Regions from separate parts of the Vibrio sp. B1FLJ16 genome, predicted to be linked through region 2. Evidence: riboswitches for the same ligand, from Rfam matches in the RefSeq annotation. Region 2 holds a riboswitch; each other region holds the start of a gene.
The links. Region 2 has a riboswitch for thiamine pyrophosphate ahead of thiB (thiamine ABC transporter substrate binding subunit). Riboswitches for the same ligand answer to the same signal wherever they lie in the genome.
Positions count from the first base shown of each region.

Region 1: another riboswitch for thiamine pyrophosphate. It lies ahead of thiD (bifunctional hydroxymethylpyrimidine kinase/phosphomethylpyrimidine kinase); the one in region 2 lies ahead of thiB (thiamine ABC transporter substrate binding subunit).
Region 3: another riboswitch for thiamine pyrophosphate. It lies ahead of thiC (phosphomethylpyrimidine synthase ThiC); the one in region 2 lies ahead of thiB (thiamine ABC transporter substrate binding subunit).

Region 1 is NZ_HG992750.1:122,608-125,734, reverse strand. It holds gene KHN79_RS14675 (TldD/PmbA family protein) at 1-662, opposite strand, end outside; TPP riboswitch at 1,036-1,143, shown strand; gene thiD (bifunctional hydroxymethylpyrimidine kinase/phosphomethylpyrimidine kinase) at 1,241-2,110, shown strand; gene KHN79_RS14665 (ABC transporter ATP-binding protein) at 2,100-2,858, shown strand; gene KHN79_RS14660 (ABC transporter permease) at 2,851-3,127, shown strand, end outside.
Region 2 is NZ_HG992749.1:314,564-317,690, forward strand. It holds gene mpl (UDP-N-acetylmuramate:L-alanyl-gamma-D-glutamyl-meso-diaminopimelate ligase) at 1-746, shown strand, start outside; gene KHN79_RS01540 (flavin prenyltransferase UbiX) at 753-1,388, shown strand; TPP riboswitch at 1,486-1,632, shown strand; gene thiB (thiamine ABC transporter substrate binding subunit) at 1,696-2,688, shown strand; gene thiP (thiamine/thiamine pyrophosphate ABC transporter permease ThiP) at 2,700-3,127, shown strand, end outside.
Region 3 is NZ_HG992749.1:3,021,674-3,024,800, forward strand. It holds gene thiC (phosphomethylpyrimidine synthase ThiC) at 1-1,920, opposite strand, end outside; TPP riboswitch at 2,081-2,179, opposite strand; gene crcB (fluoride efflux transporter CrcB) at 2,241-2,624, opposite strand.

The DNA of each region.
Region 1 (3,127 bases), on a different replicon from region 2:
CCAAGCTTAACCAAAGCTTGTTGTGCGATAGTCTGACCTAGCTCTTTAGCATCCAGCTGTTCACTGAACTCCCAGCCAGCTAGAGCGCCCGGACCTTCCATTCCTGAAGATTGTTCATTGCCTTTTTGCGCAACGGTGTTACCGGCAACGCGAACATAGTGACGTGTATCGTCAACATGTAAGCCTTCTGAATTGAAAATAGTTACCTGTTGTTCTCTTTGAAGCACACTACCGATAAACTGGCTGATATACTCACTTTCTGCGCGCGCAGCTTGGTCAACTTTCAACAAGAACGCGATTTTAGAATCCAGATTAGCGTCTTGGCTGAGAGGCAAGCGGCTACTGTGCTGAACTGGGTAGCGATTCAAATTAAGCGCACCCGCTGATGCAATTTGCTCACGTTTATCTTTCGCAGCGAGCAATGACGTGACGCGTTTAAGTTCCGCTTCGTCTGTGCTGTTGGTGTAGCCATAAAGCACTTTATGGCCGAAAAAGAGGCGAATCCCGATACCAAAATCGATACCTGAATTCACCTTGTCCACCTCACCAGAAGCGATCTGGACGGTGTTAGTTTGATGATGTTCAACGAATAACTCAGCGAAATCAGCTCCTAAAAATAGAGCATGATCGATCACTGACTTCGCTGTTACAGAATTAAGCATGAAGTCTCCTTGCTCGATGATCGTCTTAGCCTTCCAAATTAACCTGTTCTCGAAATAGTCAAACATTTACCGACTTCCTTAACCTAAGCCCAGGTTAAATAACTCACTGTTAATTCAGTAAAGTTATATTGGCAACGTGTAAAATCTTAACAGTTTTTTAACCTTGTTTTGTGCTAATCCTTGCTAAATGAGACCACGATTAATTATCAAAAATTCCAGTTTCTACGCTTTCGTCAGTGGGTTGCACTGAGGATTTGTGCGTTACAAATCAGGTATAAGCTTACTCTAACACTCGCATCGCATAAATGAACGCACAAGAATAATTACCCTCAAAAAAGCATACCCCTTGAGTAACTGTCCTGCTATCATCCTAGCGAAATAGTCGGGGGGCCACGCAGTACGCGTCGGCTGAGATCGAAATTCGAGACCCGTTGAACCTGATTCAGTTAGCACTGACGTAGGGAACTATGAGCACTTAGCCTTCACCTAATTTCCTAGGTTAGCAATAGCGGGTCCGAAAACCGATCTGTCTACAAGGGTCAAAGTCAGTTCCTATACGTCTTGTAATAGGAGCGACCATGACACAATCACAGCCTTATTCAGACAAGACGCCATCCTCACTAGTTCCCATCGTGTTAACGATCGCAGGATCAGACAGTGGCGGTGGTGCGGGTATTCAGGCAGACATCAAAGCCATGTCTGCGACAGGCAGTTTTGCTTGTTCTGTCATTACCGCCATCACTTCGCAAAATACTCAAGGCGTTTCCGCCATTTTTCCTATCCCACTTGAGCACGTAGAAAGCCAACTCGATGCGGTGTTTACCGACCTTAATATCGTGGCGGTTAAAATCGGCATGCTAGCAGACGCAAATATAATCAAAGTCGTTGCGAACAAAATTAAACAATACCAGCCGAAGCATCTAGTCATTGATCCGGTAATGGTGGCCACCAGCGGAGATTTACTCCTCGAGCACTCCGCGATCGACACATTAAAACACGAGCTCATTCCGCTCGCTGACATCATCACCCCCAATCTCCCTGAAGGTTCCGCATTAACAGGAAAGCCTGTACCTACATCCGAAGATGAAATGAGTGACATGATTGCGGATCTGCGTGCGCTGGGCGCTAAAGCAGTATTACTTAAAGGTGGTCATCTAGAGAAAGACGAAAACAGTAGCGACCTACTGATCATGCAAGACTCTTCAGAGCTCATTAGCGCCAAGCGTTTCCCTACTCAAAATACACATGGCACAGGTTGTACCCTCTCTTCTGCGATTGCTTCTTACCTTGGACAAGGATACGACCTGCCGAAAGCCGTGTATTTGGCTAAACAGTATATCTGTCAAGCGATCGCCCATGCAGATGAACTCGATGTCGGCAAAGGTCACGGCCCGGTTCACCACTTCTTCGCAAGCTCTAATTGCGGGAAAGATAAAGATGTTTGCTAATACGGCCGGAATTCAGCTTGTTAATGTCAGCCTGCGATACAACAACAGCGAGATACCAACGCTGGCGAGGTTAAACATGACGATCCCTTCGGGTCAGTGGACAGTAATATTAGGGCGCAGTGGCTGCGGTAAAACCACTATTTTGCGTTATCTGGCTGGCTTGCTAGATGACCAAGTTGAGTGGCAAGGCGAGCTAACAACAACCGATGGGTTAGCTCTTCACCAACGTATCGCCTACATGGCGCAGCAAGATTTACTGCTGCCATGGCTCAGTGTTTCGGATAACGTCTGTCTGAGTTCTCGCTTTTCTCATCCCAACTCAAATTCAGCAGCTCAGAGTAAGCGCGCTAGTCAATTGTTGAAACAAGTTGGCTTAGCTGACTACGTGTTTGCGAAACCCGATCAGCTTTCCGGAGGTATGCGCCAGCGTGTCGCCCTTGCCCGCACTTTAATGCAAGACAAACCCGTGGTTTTGATGGACGAGCCCTTCTCTGCGCTCGACGCTGTGACCAGACACAAGCTACAGACGTTATCCGCCACTCTGCTCAAAGAAAAAACTGTAGTGCTGATTACTCATGATCCACAAGAAGCGGTTCGTCTTGCCCACCAATTGTATATTCTGCAAGGTACGCCAGCACGGGCTCAATCTCTCATCGTTCCTGACTCTCTACCACCTCGCATACTGAATGGCGAATCTGCCACGTTGCAGCAAGAAATCTTAGAACAGTTGGAAAAAGATTATGAGTGATATGACTCAATACAACTCCATCTCGACACGCACCAATAAGAAAGATCGAGTCACTCATCCTGTGCTGAGATTGATGATCAGTACCGCTGTGATTTTAGGTCTGTGGCAATTGATAGTTGTCGCATTCAATATGCCGAGTTTCATTTTGCCAGCACCTGTTGATGTACTTAATAGACTGCTCTCCCGCTACGACGTATTGCTCGTACACACCTGGGTAACCGCGCAAGAGATCCTGCTTGGTCTTGGACTCGGTTTATCGATGGGCTTGC
Region 2 (3,127 bases):
ACCATTTAGTGCGTACTGTTCCGGGGAATGGTCTGATTCTTGCTCCCAAGCAGGATAAGGCGCTGAGTGATGTGCTTGAACGTGGTTGCTGGACAGAAAAGCAGTTTTCAGGTGAAGAGGGAGACTGGCAGGCGCATAAACTGGTTGTCGACGGCTCGAAATTTGAGGTGTCGCTGCAAGGTAAGAAAGTGGGGACCGTCGAGTGGGATTTAGTCGGCGATCATAACGTGGATAATGCGCTGATGGCCGTTGCTGCCGCAAGGCATGTTGGTGTGGCGCCTGAGTTAGCCTGCCAGGCACTTGGTCGCTTTATTAATACCAAGCGCCGACTTGAACTGAAAGGTGAAGAGCAAGGTGTGACCGTCTATGACGATTTTGCTCACCACCCAACCGCTATTGAACTGACCGTAGGTGGCCTGCGCAACAAAGTTGGTGATAAACGCATTCTGGCGGTACTGGAACCTCGTTCCGCGACGATGAAGCGTGGTGTGCATAAGAATACACTGGCCGATTCACTGCACAGTGCAGATGAAGTGTTCTTATTTCAGCCAGACAGCATTGAATGGTCTGTACAGGAAATCGCTGACCAGTGCCCGCAACCGGCCTATGTTGATGCTAACTTAGACCGTTTTGTCGCAAAAATCGTTGAAAGAGCAAAATCCGGAGACCAAATTCTGGTGATGAGTAATGGTGGTTTCGGCGGTATTCACGGTAAACTTCTCGAACAGTTAAAACAAAAAGCTTAATCAGTTATGTCCCACAAAAAACAGCAGCAAAAAAAAGCCATTACGTTAGCACTTACTGGTGCGTCAGGAGCTCCTTATGGTCTTCGGCTTTTGGAGTGTCTGGTTGCTGCGGACTATCACGTGTACGTGTTGATATCGTCTGCTGCGCGCGTTGTCATGGCGACCGAGCATGATCTCAAGCTACCGAGTGGTCCGCAAGCGGCGCAAGAAGCTCTGGTGGCTCACCTGAATTGCAAGCCAGACAATATCACCGTGTGCGGTAAAGATGACTGGTTTTCTCCTGTTGCTTCCGGTTCTGCTGCGCCGAAACAAATGGTAGTTTGCCCGTGCTCGGCAGGCAGTGTCGCGGCGATTGCGCATGGCATGTCGGATAATCTTATCGAGCGTGCCGCTGACGTAGTCATGAAAGAACGTGGTCAGTTACTGCTTGTGGTGCGTGAAACGCCATTCTCGACCCTGCATCTGGAAAACATGCATAAGCTGTCACAGATGGGAGTCACCATCATGCCAGCAGCTCCGGGATTTTATCACCAGCCAAAGAGCATTGAAGATTTAGTCGATTTTATGGTTGCACGTATTCTCGATCATCTTGGCATTGAGCAAGGTCTGGTGCCTCGCTGGGGGTATGATCAGCGTTGCTGAACGAGTTTTGCTGCTAATACAGACTTTTATCTTCAGCAGTACTCATAAATCGCAATGACCTTGCTAGCATCGCAAGGTTATTTGGGGTTACAATCCACGCAACTCATCGGGGAGCAAACCCATTTTGTATTGTGTTTATCAATATGTGGGCGCTGAGACCTAAAGGCTTAACCTAGTTAGGCTGCGGGGACCCGTATTACCTGAACCAGATAATGCTGGCGTAGGAATTGAGTCTGGATATTCGTCATCCCAAATAGCCGCCTCAAACCTGTGCCGCTCACAAATTCCCAGACATGGAGAGCGAGCCGTGAAACCCACTCTAAGCCTGATTGCCCTTGCTGCAATCACAACGACTTCAGCGTTTGCCGCTGACAACACCTTAACCATCTATACGTATGATTCGTTTGCCGCAGATTGGGGACCTGGTCCTAAAATCGAACAGGCTTTTGAAGCCAAGTGCGGTTGTGACGTTAATTTCGTTGCACTGGATGATGGCGTATCGATTCTAAACCGTCTCCGAATGGAGGGCGATAACAGCAAAGCAGATATCGTGTTAGGTCTGGATAACAACTTAATGGCTGAGGCGAAGAAAACAGGCTTGCTGTCAGAACATGATGTCGATACTTCCGGTACCGTGTTGCCAGATGGGTGGAGTGACAAAACGTTTGTACCCTATGACTATGGTTATTTTGCATTTGTTTATAACAAAGACAAACTGACTAACCCGCCTAAAAGCATGAAAGAGCTGGTTGAAGAGCGCAGCGATCTGAAAGTGATTTATCAGGATCCCCGTACTTCTACACCGGGGCAGGGATTGATGCTGTGGATGAAGTCAATCTATGGTGACAATACCTCACAAGCCTGGCAGCAGCTGTCAGCTAAAACCGTGACGGTGACGAAAGGCTGGTCAGAGGCGTATTCGATGTTCCTTAAAGGTGAGTCTGATTTAGTGCTTTCTTACACTACCTCACCTGCTTATCACCTGATCGCAGAAAATGACGCTAAATTTGCTACAGCTGATTTTTCTGAAGGTCACTACATGCAAGTGGAAGTGGCTGCTAAGGTTAAAGGTACCAAAAACCCGAAACTGGCGGACGAGTTCCTCAACTTTATTTTGAGTGATGAGTTCCAGTCAGCTATGCCGACAGGTAACTGGATGTACCCGGTTACCAATGTGGCTCTGCCTGAAGGTTTTGAAACCTTGAGCGTACCAGGTAAGTCACTGAGCTTTACCGCTGATGAAGTGGCAAAAATGCGTAAGACCTGGATTCGTGAGTGGCAAAGCGCCCTGACTTTCTAAGAGCGGTTCTTTTGAATAATGTACCAAAAATAGGAATAGGGGTCGCGATAGTCATCGCGGCCTTTGTTATTTCTGCCTTAAGCGCTTTAGTTTTACAGGCACCGCCTTTAGATGTGTCGGTAATCTGGGATGATCCTTATTATCAGCATGTCACTAAGTTCAGCTTTTATCAGGCTTTTCTGTCTACCTTACTCAGTGTGGGTTTTGCCGTTCCTGTCGCGCATGCACTTTCTCGGCGTACATTTTTTGGCAAGCAGTTGTTACTCAAACTGTTTGCTTCCACTTTAGTATTGCCCGTTCTGGTCGGTGTTTTCGGATTACTGGCGATTTACGGGAACAGCGGTCTGATTGCTCAGTGGTTACAAAGTGTTGATGCCAGGCTGCCATTTTCCATCTATGGCCTGAACGGAATTTTGCTGGCGCATGTGTTCTTTAACCT
Region 3 (3,127 bases), 370 kb from region 2:
TACAGCTGGGTGATAAAGTTCAGAGCCCGTCGAACGAAATTCTTCAGACTTTCTGCGCATGCCTTCTAGCGGATCATCTAACATCTTGATAGAAATCGCCTGATCAGCAGCAACTTGTTCAGTGTCCTTTGCATACTCTCTGACTTCCTGAGAAATCTTCATCGAACAGAATTTAGGGCCGCACATCGAACAGAAGTGAGCTACTTTCCCAGATTCTTGTGGTAACGTTTCGTCGTGGAAAGCACGCGCCGTGTCTGGGTCTAGTGAGAGGTTAAATTGATCTTCCCAACGGAATTCAAAACGTGCTTTAGATAGCGCATTATCACGAACCTGCGCACCAGGGTGCCCTTTTGCCAAGTCAGCGGCATGTGCAGCCAGCTTGTAGGTGATCATGCCTGTCTTAACATCCTCCTTGTTGGGCAGCCCTAAGTGTTCTTTAGGTGTGACATAACACAACATTGCACAGCCATACCAACCAATCATCGCTGCACCAATACCGGAGGTAATGTGGTCATAGCCAGGTGCAATATCTGTTGTCAGCGGACCCAGCGTGTAAAATGGTGCTTCATGGCAATGTTCCAGCTGTTGATCCATGTTCTCTTTGATCATGTGCATTGGTATATGACCAGGGCCTTCGATAATGACCTGAACGTCATATTCCCAAGCGATCTTAGTCAGTTCACCAAGAGTACGTAATTCAGCAAACTGTGCTTCGTCATTGGCGTCTGCGACTGAGCCAGGACGTAGTCCATCACCTAATGAAAGTGCAACGTCATACTTAGCACAGATCTCACAGATTTCGCGGAAGTGGGTGTAAAGGAAACTCTCCTGATGATGCGCTAAACACCATTTAGCAATGATGGAGCCGCCACGAGAAACGATACCAGTAACACGCTTTGCCGTCATCGGGACATAACGAAGTAACAAACCTGCGTGAATGGTAAAGTAATCCACGCCTTGCTCTGCCTGCTCGATTAAAGTGTCACGCATTACTTCCCAGTTTAGATTTTCCGCAATACCATTTACTTTTTCTAGCGCCTGATACATTGGCACAGTACCAATTGGCACCGGGCTATTACGTAATATCCACTCACGGGTCTCGTGGATGTTACGTCCTGTAGAGAGATCCATAACGGTATCCCCACCCCAGCGCGTGGCCCAGACAAGTTTCTCTACCTCTTCTTCGATTGAAGATGTTACCGACGAATTACCAATGTTCGCGTTCACTTTTACTAAGAAGTTACGCCCGATAATCATTGGTTCCGATTCTGGGTGGTTGATATTTGATGGGATAATGGCACGACCTTCTGCCACTTCTTTACGGACAAACTCAGCTGTGATGTCTTTTGGTAGGTTAGCGCCGAAGCTTTGGCCCGGATGTTGCTGAGTTAATGCCTCATCGCGATATCTAGCGCGCCCCATATTCTCACGTAAAGCGATGAATTCCATTTCCGGCGTGATAATCCCGTTACGTGCGTAATGAAGTTGAGTGACGCAATGTCCCGCCTTAGCACGTCGAATATGAGGTAGATTACCGTAACGCAGTTCATCCAACGTATCATCTTCCAAGCGCTCTTTTGCGTAAACAGAGCTAACATCTTGAAGAACTTCAGTGTCGTTTCTTTCTTCAATCCAACCTGCTCTGAGCTTTGGTAAGCCGCTGAAAAGATCAATAGAGTAATCAGGGTCAGTGTATACACCAGAGGTGTCATAAACGCGTACTGACTCATTTGATTCGAAAATAGGCGCCTCTTTAGAGCCACCGATGAGGCTATCAGCTAAAGAGATCTCACGCATCGGGACACGAATATCCGGGCGTGAACCTTCGACATAGACTTTATTTGAATTTGGGTACGGCTGTACCGAAAGAGTATCTATAAACTGTTTTGCTTCCAGTCTCGCTTGCTTGCGATTCGACATAGCATTTTTCCTTGCTTGTTATGCTAGATAAAAAGTATTGGGATAAAAATGCTTGGCGGATAGATGCGACAAGAGGAGTCGAAATATAGATAGCAAGATAGAATGCTTCGTCTATAACAACAATCGACGTTTTGATAGGTTAGCCAGAACAGATCTGGTGTAGGTATCTTCTCTTGTTCCCTTCGCAGATACTAATCTGATCAGGTTCAACGGATCCCGAATTAACGGTCTCAGCCTTATGGCACTCCGACAAGTGAAATCAGTATATTAAAACGGATTGATTAAACCAATCCGATCAGATGACATTTTGTCATCTTTTACTAGCTACGTATCATTAACTGGAAGCCAATCCATGCAGCTGAAATACTCAATGTAACATTCAAAAGAATGTTTAAGCCCATTTTGAAAAAGGCACCCTGTTGCATTAATAAAACGTTATCCATAGAGAATGTAGAAAAGGTAGTTAGCGCCCCTAAAAACCCTAACCCAATGATTTGTCGCCAAGGATCTGTAGCTAACATCTCGTTTTCAAAAGCGGCGATTAATAGCCCCATAATAAGAGAACCGACAACGTTAACGGTTAGCGTACCATAAGGGAAACCACGACCTAGAAGATACACGCACAGCTCAGAAACAAGATAACGAGAACACGCACCAAATGCTCCACCCACTGCGATAAAGCCTAAAATATAAAGTTGCCCCATAACTCCCCCCAAACTCTTTATGGCGACATTGTAATCAAAATCGACCTAATATCGTTAATACAAACTTTAAATTCAACGAATTTACCTCCCCCTATCGACAAAACATTCAAAAAGTTACAGGAGTCACTTTTTGGTGATTTATACCAATCACAGTAAATAAGTGATCAGAAATAGCGTAGGAAAAAATGCTTGATAACAAGGCAAAAATTTTTGGTAAGTAGTTATTCTACAATCAAAATTTTTAACGACGTTAACGAGTATTTTAGCAAGCTAGAATGATCAGTTATTTACTACGATTGGTATTACATTCAAATTAAATAAAAAAGGCTTGGTCAACGGCGACCAAGCCTTTTCATTAGATGTTGTGTTGTTTTGTATTTATCACTCCAGTCTGCCCGGAGTTCAGTTACTGCGATTAATTATTTTTTCAAAATGCGCTGCATTAAGTTTTCAATTCTAAGAGAGGCACAGAGTTTACGGTAGTAAATGAGCACCTTCGACAT